4 regions of the Microbacterium sp. LMI12-1-1.1 genome follow, and region 1 is predicted to be linked to each of the others. Evidence: predicted binding sites of a transcription regulator. Region 1 holds the regulator's gene; each other region holds the start of a gene.
What was found. Region 1 encodes LexA, which represses DNA repair genes until DNA is damaged. Its sites were predicted from a motif close to TCGAACANNTGTTCGA; they were not measured.
Positions count from the first base shown of each region.

Region 2: a site for LexA is predicted at 1,230-1,245, ahead of MRBLMI12_RS10570 (Rv2578c family radical SAM protein). Genes of this name have one in related genera too.
Region 3: a site for LexA is predicted at 823-838, ahead of MRBLMI12_RS13790 (HNH endonuclease signature motif containing protein). Genes of this name have one in related genera too.
Region 4: a site for LexA is predicted at 1,066-1,081, ahead of MRBLMI12_RS12060 (HNH endonuclease signature motif containing protein). Genes of this name have one in related genera too.

Region 1 covers NZ_JBEGIA010000016.1:31,572-33,770, reverse strand. Annotated here, with positions in the region: gene MRBLMI12_RS18270 (hypothetical protein) at 1-750, opposite strand, end outside; gene lexA (transcriptional repressor LexA) at 857-1,537, opposite strand; gene MRBLMI12_RS18260 (LysM peptidoglycan-binding domain-containing protein) at 1,921-2,199, shown strand, end outside.
Region 2 covers NZ_JBEGIA010000012.1:409,914-412,112, reverse strand. Annotated here, with positions in the region: gene MRBLMI12_RS10575 (M15 family metallopeptidase) at 1-1,133, opposite strand, end outside; gene MRBLMI12_RS10570 (Rv2578c family radical SAM protein) at 1,254-2,199, shown strand, end outside.
Region 3 covers NZ_JBEGIA010000012.1:1,177,025-1,179,223, forward strand. Annotated here, with positions in the region: gene MRBLMI12_RS13785 (CPBP family intramembrane glutamic endopeptidase) at 1-706, shown strand, start outside; gene MRBLMI12_RS13790 (HNH endonuclease signature motif containing protein) at 868-2,199, shown strand, end outside.
Region 4 covers NZ_JBEGIA010000012.1:792,786-794,984, reverse strand. Annotated here, with positions in the region: gene MRBLMI12_RS12065 (zinc-dependent alcohol dehydrogenase family protein) at 1-924, opposite strand, end outside; gene MRBLMI12_RS12060 (HNH endonuclease signature motif containing protein) at 1,092-2,199, shown strand, end outside.

The DNA of each region.
Region 1 (2,199 bases):
GGTGCCGACGACGGTGAGCGCGTCGCTCTGCGCGACCACGATGGTCCTGTCGATGACCGGGATCGACTCGGCGAACCCGATCCCGCGGTCGACGAGCCGCTTCTTGACCTCTTCGATGATCGGCCCGAGCTGGATGCCGACCTCGCCGTTCTCGCCGATGACCACCGCACCCGAGGAGGTGCCGCCGGCTGCGACCGCCGCGAGCGATCGGTGGCTCGCGCGCAGCGCCGTCTCCCACACATCCGCGAAGGCGTCGGACTCCACCAGCCGGGTGACCGTGGTGTCGACGAGGTTCTGGAGGCCCTGGGCGGCGGGCGCGCGGAGCAGGTCGAGTGCGGCGAGAGCGCGCGGCGGCAGGTCGAGCTGCTGGATGCCGTCGAACAGGTCGTTGGTGAGGCCTTCGAGGTCGAGGGAGTCCTCGATGGCGACGGTCACCTGATCGGCGACCATCGCCTGCACCTGCGGGTCGTCGGCGAGCGGTGCGAACGTCTCGACGAATCGCGTCTCGTCGACGAGTTCGACGCGCGCCCAGGCGGCGACGATGGAGACCGGCACGAGGATCGTCGCGATGACGATGCACAGCGCCGACAGGAAGGCCCGCCAGCGGTTGCCGTGCGGCCTGTCCGTGGCCGCGGCCGTCACCGGTGGTGAGGGCGGCGTCTCGGCGCGCAGGCGGGCGTTCTCGGCTTCGAGGGCGTCGAGGCGCGCGCGGAGCGCGGCAGTCTCGTCTGCGGCGGTGAGGTCGGTCATTCCCCCCTTATAGCGCCTGCGGATGACGCACCGCCACCCACCTCGCGGTTCGGCGTCGAACTCCGGCCTCGAACGCGTCCGACACCGGGATCCGTCGGCGCGAGGTTCAGACGGCGCGCAGTACCGCGACGACCTTGCCGAGCACCGTGGCCTCGTCGCCCAGAATGGGCTCGAACGCGGAGTTGCGGGGGAGCAGCCACGTGTGGCCGTCGCGCTGACGGAACGTCTTGACCGTCGCCTCGCCGTCGAGCATCGCGGCGACGATCTCGCCGTTGTCCGCGGTGGCCTGCGACCGTACGACGACCCAGTCGCCGTCGCAGATGGCCGCGTCGATCATCGACTCGCCCGACACCTTCAGCATGAACAGGTCGCCCTTGCCGACGAGCTGGCGGGGGAGCGGGAAGATCTCCTCGACCTGCTGCTCGGCCGTGATGGGCACGCCGGCGGCGATGCGGCCGACGAGGGGCACCAGTGCGGCATCGCCCACGGAGGGCGAGGTGTCGGCGGGGCTCTCGGTCGCGGTGCCGGGCAGGTCGATCAGCACCTCCATCGCGCGGGTCTTGCCCGCGTCGCGACGCAGGTAGCCGCTCAGCTCGAGCTGGTTGAGCTGGTGGGTGACGCTGGAGAGCGACTTCAGGCCCACCGCGTCGCCGATCTCGCGCATGCTCGGCGGGTAGCCGTGCCGTGCGATCGACCGCTGGATCACCTCGAGGATCGCCAGCTGCTTGTCGCTGAGGCTCTTGCGCCGACGAGTCTGGGGCTTGTCTCGCCCGGCCGCGTCGCTCATCTTCCGGCTCCGTCCTGCGCTCGGCGGTGGAGCGCTGTTTCTTCGAATGTCGGAGGCCCGTGGTGGGGTTCTCGTATCGAAACCGTATCCGGATCGCGGGCATCTGGGGAACAACCCGGCCGCGTGTCGCGTTCGAGAGATCGGCGCCCGGATCCGGTATTGACATCCTACAGACTCGAAGATAGCTTCGGAAGAGAGGTTCGCATTCTCCACTCCCGGCCGAGTGGAGAATGCGAATCTCTCCCCATCAGGAGGAGCCCAGCATGACCGCGATCGACTTCACGACATCCGTCCCGTCGCCGACGCGCGCCGCGCGTGTCGCGGCGCAGCGCGTGCACGGCACGGCACGGCAGCTCGCCGGGGGCACTCCGCAGCAGGCGTTCATGCGACCGGCGGCTGCGCCGTCGACGCGACTGCGCCTCACGATCCGCGGCCGGAGAGTGCTGGCCGCGATCGCCGCTCTGCCCGCCGTCATCGCGCTGAGCGCCGCTGTCATCGGCGGCGGCGCGGCTCTGGCCTCGCGTGACGCGGGCGCGCCTGCAGGTTCGTTCAGCACGGTGACCGTGGCTGACGGCGACTCGCTGTGGAGCATCGCGGAAGACATCGCCCCCGATCGCGATCCGCGCGACGTCGTCGATGAGCTCGTGCGACTGAACGCTCTC
Region 2 (2,199 bases), on a different contig from region 1:
TGGGCCGTCGCCGCGAGGTCGTCGAGCGTGCCGCAGGCGCCGGCACACGCGACGACGTCTGCGGCGAGCCCCAGCTGGTGCTCGCTGTATCCGGGGCGGGCGCTGACCTGGTCGGCCCGCTCGCCACGCTCGGCGAAGTGGCGTCCGTACGTCTGCTGCTGAGTCTGATACGACCGGAACCCGCTCTCGAGCGCGATCTCGCCGACTCCCGCCGAGCGCGCGCCGGTGACCAGCGACGCGAGAGCGGCTGCCGCATCCGAGCGCAGGGCGCCGCCCTCGACGTTGCGCACCCCATCGGGCAGCACCAGTCCGCTCGGGCGGTAGTCGATCGGGCTCGTCGGCCGGATCTTGTCGACCACGGTCCACGTGCGCGCAGAGTCGCCCAGGTTCACGCAGGGGGCGCGGCCCTCCACGACAGCGGCTCGGAACGCTTCGCCTCCGCCTGCGGCGACGATCGCGGCCTCGTCATCGCCGGCCTGCACTGCCGCCACCACGTCGGGCAGCGCGCAGATGTCGGCAGCGGGCGGCGACTGCTCGACCTGCGGCACGGGAAGCTGGTCGACGTGCTGAGGCTGCACCGTCATCGACAGCGCAGCGTCGGCGCCGCCGCTCGGTGAGACCGAGGGCAGCATCATGGCGGTCATCGCTGCGGAGCCGAGCAGCAGCGCGGCGCCGGTGGCGAGACCGGCGACGACGGCGATCCGCCGAGTGACGCGGCGGGGACGCGCGTGCTGCACCGGCAGCGCGTCCTCGTGGACCGAGAGCAGCTCTGCAGCGCGGGCCGCGCGACGCTCGCTGGAGGCGGGACGGTGCTGCCGGGCGGCACGGCCGCGCGATCGCGGGGGCAGCGGCGGGACTTCGCTCGCTGCCGATGCGCCCCCCGGCGAGGCGCTCGCCGCGGCGGGCGCGGGCGCGGCGGGCAGGAGGTCAGGCGGCAGTGCCGCCGGCGCGGCATCCGAGACCGATGCCGGCACGAACTCCTCGCTGGGCAGCTCGAAGGCCACGAATGCGTCAGTGGGGGGCTGGGTCTCGGCCGCGCGGGCGCGCCGTTCGGCCTCCTCGCGCATCGCTCGGGCGGCACGACGAGTCTCGGGGGCGGCTCGGGGGGTAGCGAGCCGGCCAGGCTCCGTCACGCCTGCCATTCTGGTCGCGACGGCGCGATTTGGCCAGCGAGGCGGCATCCGCTCCGCCGATGTTCTACTCGAAGCTATCACTGCCTTGACTTAAGTTCGAAGCTTTGTTCTCATGGATTCATGCGATGGCAGGGACAGGAACTGGGTGTGGCGGATGCCGCGGCCCTGCCTGGCCTCGAGCAGCTGAACGGTCTGGTGCGCTCGGTGACCACTCCCGAGTTCGCCGGCGTCACCTTCCACGAGGTGCTCTGCAAGTCGGCGCTCAACCACGTGCCGAGCGCCTCGGCCATGCCCTTCGACTGGACCGTGAACCCCTACCGCGGCTGCAGTCATGCATGTGTCTACTGCTTCGCCCGGGGGACGCACGAGTACCTCGAGCTCGACGCGGGGCGGGACTTCGACACCCAGGTCGTGGTCAAGGTGAACGTCGCGGAGGTGCTGCGGAAAGAGCTGCGACGCGGCAGCTGGCAGCGCGATCCCGTGATGCTCGGCACCAACACCGATCCGTATCAGCGTGCCGAGGGGCGGTACAAGCTGATGCCCGGGATCGTCTCGGCCCTCACGGAGTCGGGGACGCCGTTCTCGATCCTCACGAAGGGCACGCTGCTGCGGCGCGACCTCCCCATGCTGAAGGATGCCGCCGCCGACGTGCACGTCACCCTCGCGATGTCGATCGCGGTGTTCGACGATGAGCTGCAGCACCTCATCGAGCCCGGCACGCCGAACGCGACCGCCCGGCTGGAGACCGTGCGGGCGGCGACCGAGGCGGGCTTCCGCGTCACCGTGTTCCTGATGCCGATCATCCCGCACCTCACCGATTCCATCGCCGCGATCGATCACGCACTCACCCGCATCAAGGAGGCCGGCGCCGTCCGCGTCGTCTACGGCGCGCTGCACCTGCGCCCCGGCGCCAAGCAATGGTTCCTGCAGTGGCTCGCGGAGCGGCATCCCGAGCTCGTGTCGTCCTACCGAGGGCTGTATCCGGGCGCGACGAGCACGGCTCCGAAGCCCTATCGCACCTGGCTCGCCAAGCGCGTGCGCCCCCTGCTTCGGGTGCATGGTCTCG
Region 3 (2,199 bases), on a different contig from region 1:
GCCGGGCCGCCGGCGCGCGTGGCGACATCCATGGGTGGCACTGGCGGTGGCGGCCGTCGGCGCACTGCTCGCCGCGGCGGTGATCCTCTGGCTCCCGTCGGTGCACGCGGTGATCTTGGCCTGGCCGCTGATCCTGGTCGCGTTCGTCGACCTGGTGCTGCTGTCGGCTCCGCTGCTCGGCGCGGTCATCATGGCCGCCCGGGTGACGCAGGAGCGGTTCACGGTGGCCACCGGGTTGCGCGGATTCTCGTGGATCGACGTCGTTGCGGGGCTGGGTGTCGGGTTCGTCGCGCGAGCGATCGTGGAGCTCGTCGCGCCCTCCACCGGTGGCCTCGGGGGCGGGCTGATCCCGGATGGCTCGAGCGTGATGGCCGCGATGATCGTCACCCTCGCGGGCGCCGTTCTCGTCACTCCCGTGATCGAGGAGCTGTTCTTCCGCGGATTGCTCCAGCGCTCGTTGGGCGATGCGCTTGCCGGCGCGGGGCGGTGGGTCGCCGGTCCGGTGGCCGTGCTCTTCTCGACGGCGCTGTTCGCGGGATTGCACGCACTGGCGGCAGGACCGTTCGTCCCCGTCGGCCTGCTGCTCGGCACCGTCGCTGTGGGGCTGGGGTGCGGCGTGCTGACGCTGCTGACCGGCAGGCTCGCCGGGGCCTTGACGGCGCACGTCGTCTTCAACGCGGTCGGGGCCGCGCTGCTGATCTGGTGAGGCGGCGGGGCGCAGCATCCGTTCCTCTTATATAGAGGGATCGTGAGGTGCGGTTGTCGGCGGGGAGCGTTCGGGCGTGGACGTGCCGGAGCGGCGGGGATTCGAGTCACGTGGATGCGAACAGAGATTCGAATGTCAGGGGTTGGTGAGATGCTTCAGATATGAACATCCTCACCGATCTGCGGGGCCGGCTCGACCGGCTCGCGGCATGGTCGGAGCTGGATGTCGATGCTGAGGCGCTCCCGTCGAGCGCGGCGCGGCTGAGCGATTCGTCGGTGCTCGAGGTCCTCGCCGAGGTCGGCGCGATCGCGAACGACGCCGACCGGTTGCAGGCGGTGCTCGCCGGAGTCGCGGCCACGAGGTCCTCGCGCGAGCGCGGTCAGGGTGGCCTCGCCGCGGGGCAGGGGTTCTCCACGCCCGAGAAGCTGATCCAGTCGATCACCGGCGGCACGAGGGCCGACGCTGTGCGCCAGGTGCGCGTCGGCAAGTCGCTCGTGGAGGGGACGGATGCTGCGCCTCCGGCGGTCATGCCAGGCGGCGACGTCTCGGGGGTTCCGGTGCTTCCGGGGTTCGGTGCCGACGGGGTCGGCAGCGGCTCGGGCGATGGACATCCGGGGACCGTTGCTGACGACGAGGTCGGCGGTCTCGTGCCGGATGAGACGCCGGTGCGGGTGGGGCCGTGGGATGAGCCGCTGCGGCGGGGACTGCTCGATGGGCGGCTGACGACGGCACAGCATGACGCGATCCGGCGGGGGCTCGGTGAGCCTCGAGTGGCGACCGCTGAGCGCGGTGCCGTGCCTAGCGCGAACGATACGCCGGGCGAGTCTGGCCCGGGTGGTGTTGCGGGCGCGGGTGGGGCGGATGCACCCGGAGACGACGGGGATCCGGGGGCGGAGTCGATGCTCTTCCCGCCGGTGGATCCGGCTGAAGAGGCCGCGCGCGAAGCGATGGTGCGTGAGGCGTGGACGCTGGCGGCGGAAGCGCTCGCGGCGGAGGCGTCAGGGCAGCCGGTGGAGGAACTGGCGAAGCGCGCGCGGACCATGCGGGACATGCTCGACCCGGTCGGGGCCGAGGAACGTTACGGTCGACGGTTCGAGAACCGCGGATTCCGGATGTGGATCGACGCGGATGGGCAGGAACGCGGCACGATCGCCTTCGACGATGAGATGGGCGCGTTCGTGCGGTCCGTGCTAGCCGCGGGGCTGCGCCCCCGCCGCGGCGGACCGCGCTTCATGACCGACGAAGAGCGTGCGGCCGCGGAGAGCCTCATCGAAGACCCGCGCACGAACGACCAGCTCGCCTATGACCTGCTGATGGACATGACTCGCGCCGGCGCGCTCGCCGAGGCGAAGCGTGTGTTCGGATCCCGGCAGCCGGGTGTGCGGATGGTCGTCGTCAAGGACGCCGGACCCCGCGATGCCTTCGGTCGACCGGTCGCGGTCGGGCACGACATGGACGGCGGATGCGCGCTGCCGGGTTCGGTGATCGACCGC
Region 4 (2,199 bases), on a different contig from region 1:
GCCCGGGTCGATCCGGCGGTCCCAGATCAGCTGGATGAGCTCGGGCAGGAAGCGCCGCACCGGTGCCGGCCCGCCGTGCAGGTGCACGCCCGAGAAGAACAGCTCGAGGCCGTCGAGCGACACGTCGTGCGAGACCCCGACGTAGCCGATGTGACCCCCGGGCCGTGTCGCGCGGATCGCCTGCATCATGGACTCCTGCGTGCCGACGGCCTCGATGACGCTGTGCGCGCCGTAGCCGCCGGTGAGCTCCTTGATCCTCGCGACGCCGGCGTCGCCGCGCTCCTCGACGATGTCGGTGGCGCCGAACTCACGGGCCAGGGCCTGGCGGTCGGCGTGACGGCTCATCGCGATGATCCGCTCGGCTCCGAGCTGCCGGGCGGCCAGGATGCCGAGCAGTCCGACGGCGCCGTCGCCCACGACGGCGACGGTCTTGCCGGGGCCCGCCTCTGCGGCGACGGCGGCGAACCAGCCGGTGCCGAGGACGTCGGATGCCGCGAGCAGCGACGGGACGAGGTCGGCGTCGGGCATGCCCGGCGTGGCGACCAGGGTGCCGTCGGCGAGCGGGACGCGCGCGTACTCGGCCTGCGTGCCGAGGGCACCCATCGGGTACGCGTGGATGCAGCGCGACTGGTATCCGGCCTGGCAGATCTCGCAGGTGTTGTCGGAGGCGAAGAACGACCCGACGACGAAGTCGCCCACCCGGAGCGTCTTCACCTCGTCGCCGATCTCGGTGACCACGCCGACGTACTCGTGCCCCATCGGGGTGTGATCGACGTCGTCGTCACCACGGTAGGGCCACAGGTCCGACCCGCAGATACAGGTGGCCGCGAGGCGGATGATCGCGTCGGTGGGCTCGACGATGGCCGGGTCCTCCCGCTCCTCGACGCGGATGTCACCGGGTGCGTACATGACGACGGCGCGCATGTGGTTCTCCTTCGTGTGGGTCGCACCCAGTGAACCCCGTCGGCAGCGCCTCAGCCAGGTGCGGCTCTGACCGGTACCAGGAGGACCCCCTTCGCGCCGCTGTCGGCCGTTCTTCTCCTCACGATTCAGGGGTTGCTTTGTTCGAAACTATGTTCTAAACTCGACTCATGCTTGAACCGCCCTCTCCCCCCGACATCGAGGGTGGGGCGTGGCCGATCGGGAGCGGCGATGAGTTCATCCCGCCGGTTCCGGATGCCGTGGACCTGGTCGTCGAGACCGCGGTGATGATGTCGGTGTTCGCGGCAGAGCGGCTGACTCGTATCGACTCCATGCGTCGCGAGCTGCTGCAGGAGGCGATCGATCGCGGCGAGGGCGTGCGCGACATCGTCGAACGGTCCATCCGGCTCGAGCTGACGGCGGCGATGCGGGTCACCGAGTATGCCGCCGGCCGCCTGCTCGCACGTGCCGAAGCGCTCGCACGACGCTACCCTTCCGCTCTCGATGCCCTGAGTGCGGCCCGCATCACCGAGACGCACGCCGAGATCATCGCGGATCTGCTCGACGAGGCGCCGGCCGAGCTGCGGGAACAGCTCCTGCGGCGCGCGGTGCCGCTGGCCGAGTCCGAGCCGGTGGGCACATTCCGGCGAGCGCTGCGCACCCTGATCGAGGCCGCACAGGCGACGACACTGGAAGAGCGACACCATCGAGCGGTCGCGCAGCGCCGGATCATGGTCGAGCGCGGGCCGGACGCCATGGCGGGCCTCTGGATCTTCGGCCCCGAAGTCGAGATCCATGCGATCCATAACCGCATGACCCAGATCGCGAAGGCGATCGGACGAGTCGACGGCGAGACCCGCACTCTCGATCAGCTGCGCGCCGACGTCGCCGCCGACCTCCTGATCGACGGCACCACCGACCACCTCCCGTCCGAGGCGTCGGGCATCCGCGCACAGGTCGTCGTCACCGTTCCGGTCCTCGCCCTTCTCGACGACGAGTACGCAGATGCCGGCGAATCGCCGGCCGTCGAGGGCATCGGCCCGATCCCGCTGTCGAAGGCACGCGAACTGTGCGGCGGCGACGCTCGGTGGATGCGGGTGCTCACTCACCCCGAGACCGGAATGGTGCTCTCCGTCGGTCGAGACAGCTATCGCCCACCCGCCGCCCTGCAACGGCTCGTCAGATGGCGCGCCGACCGGTGCATGGGCCCCGGCTGTGCGATGCCGGCATCTCGCTGCGAGATAGATCATCAGATCCGGTGGGCCGACGACGGCGAGA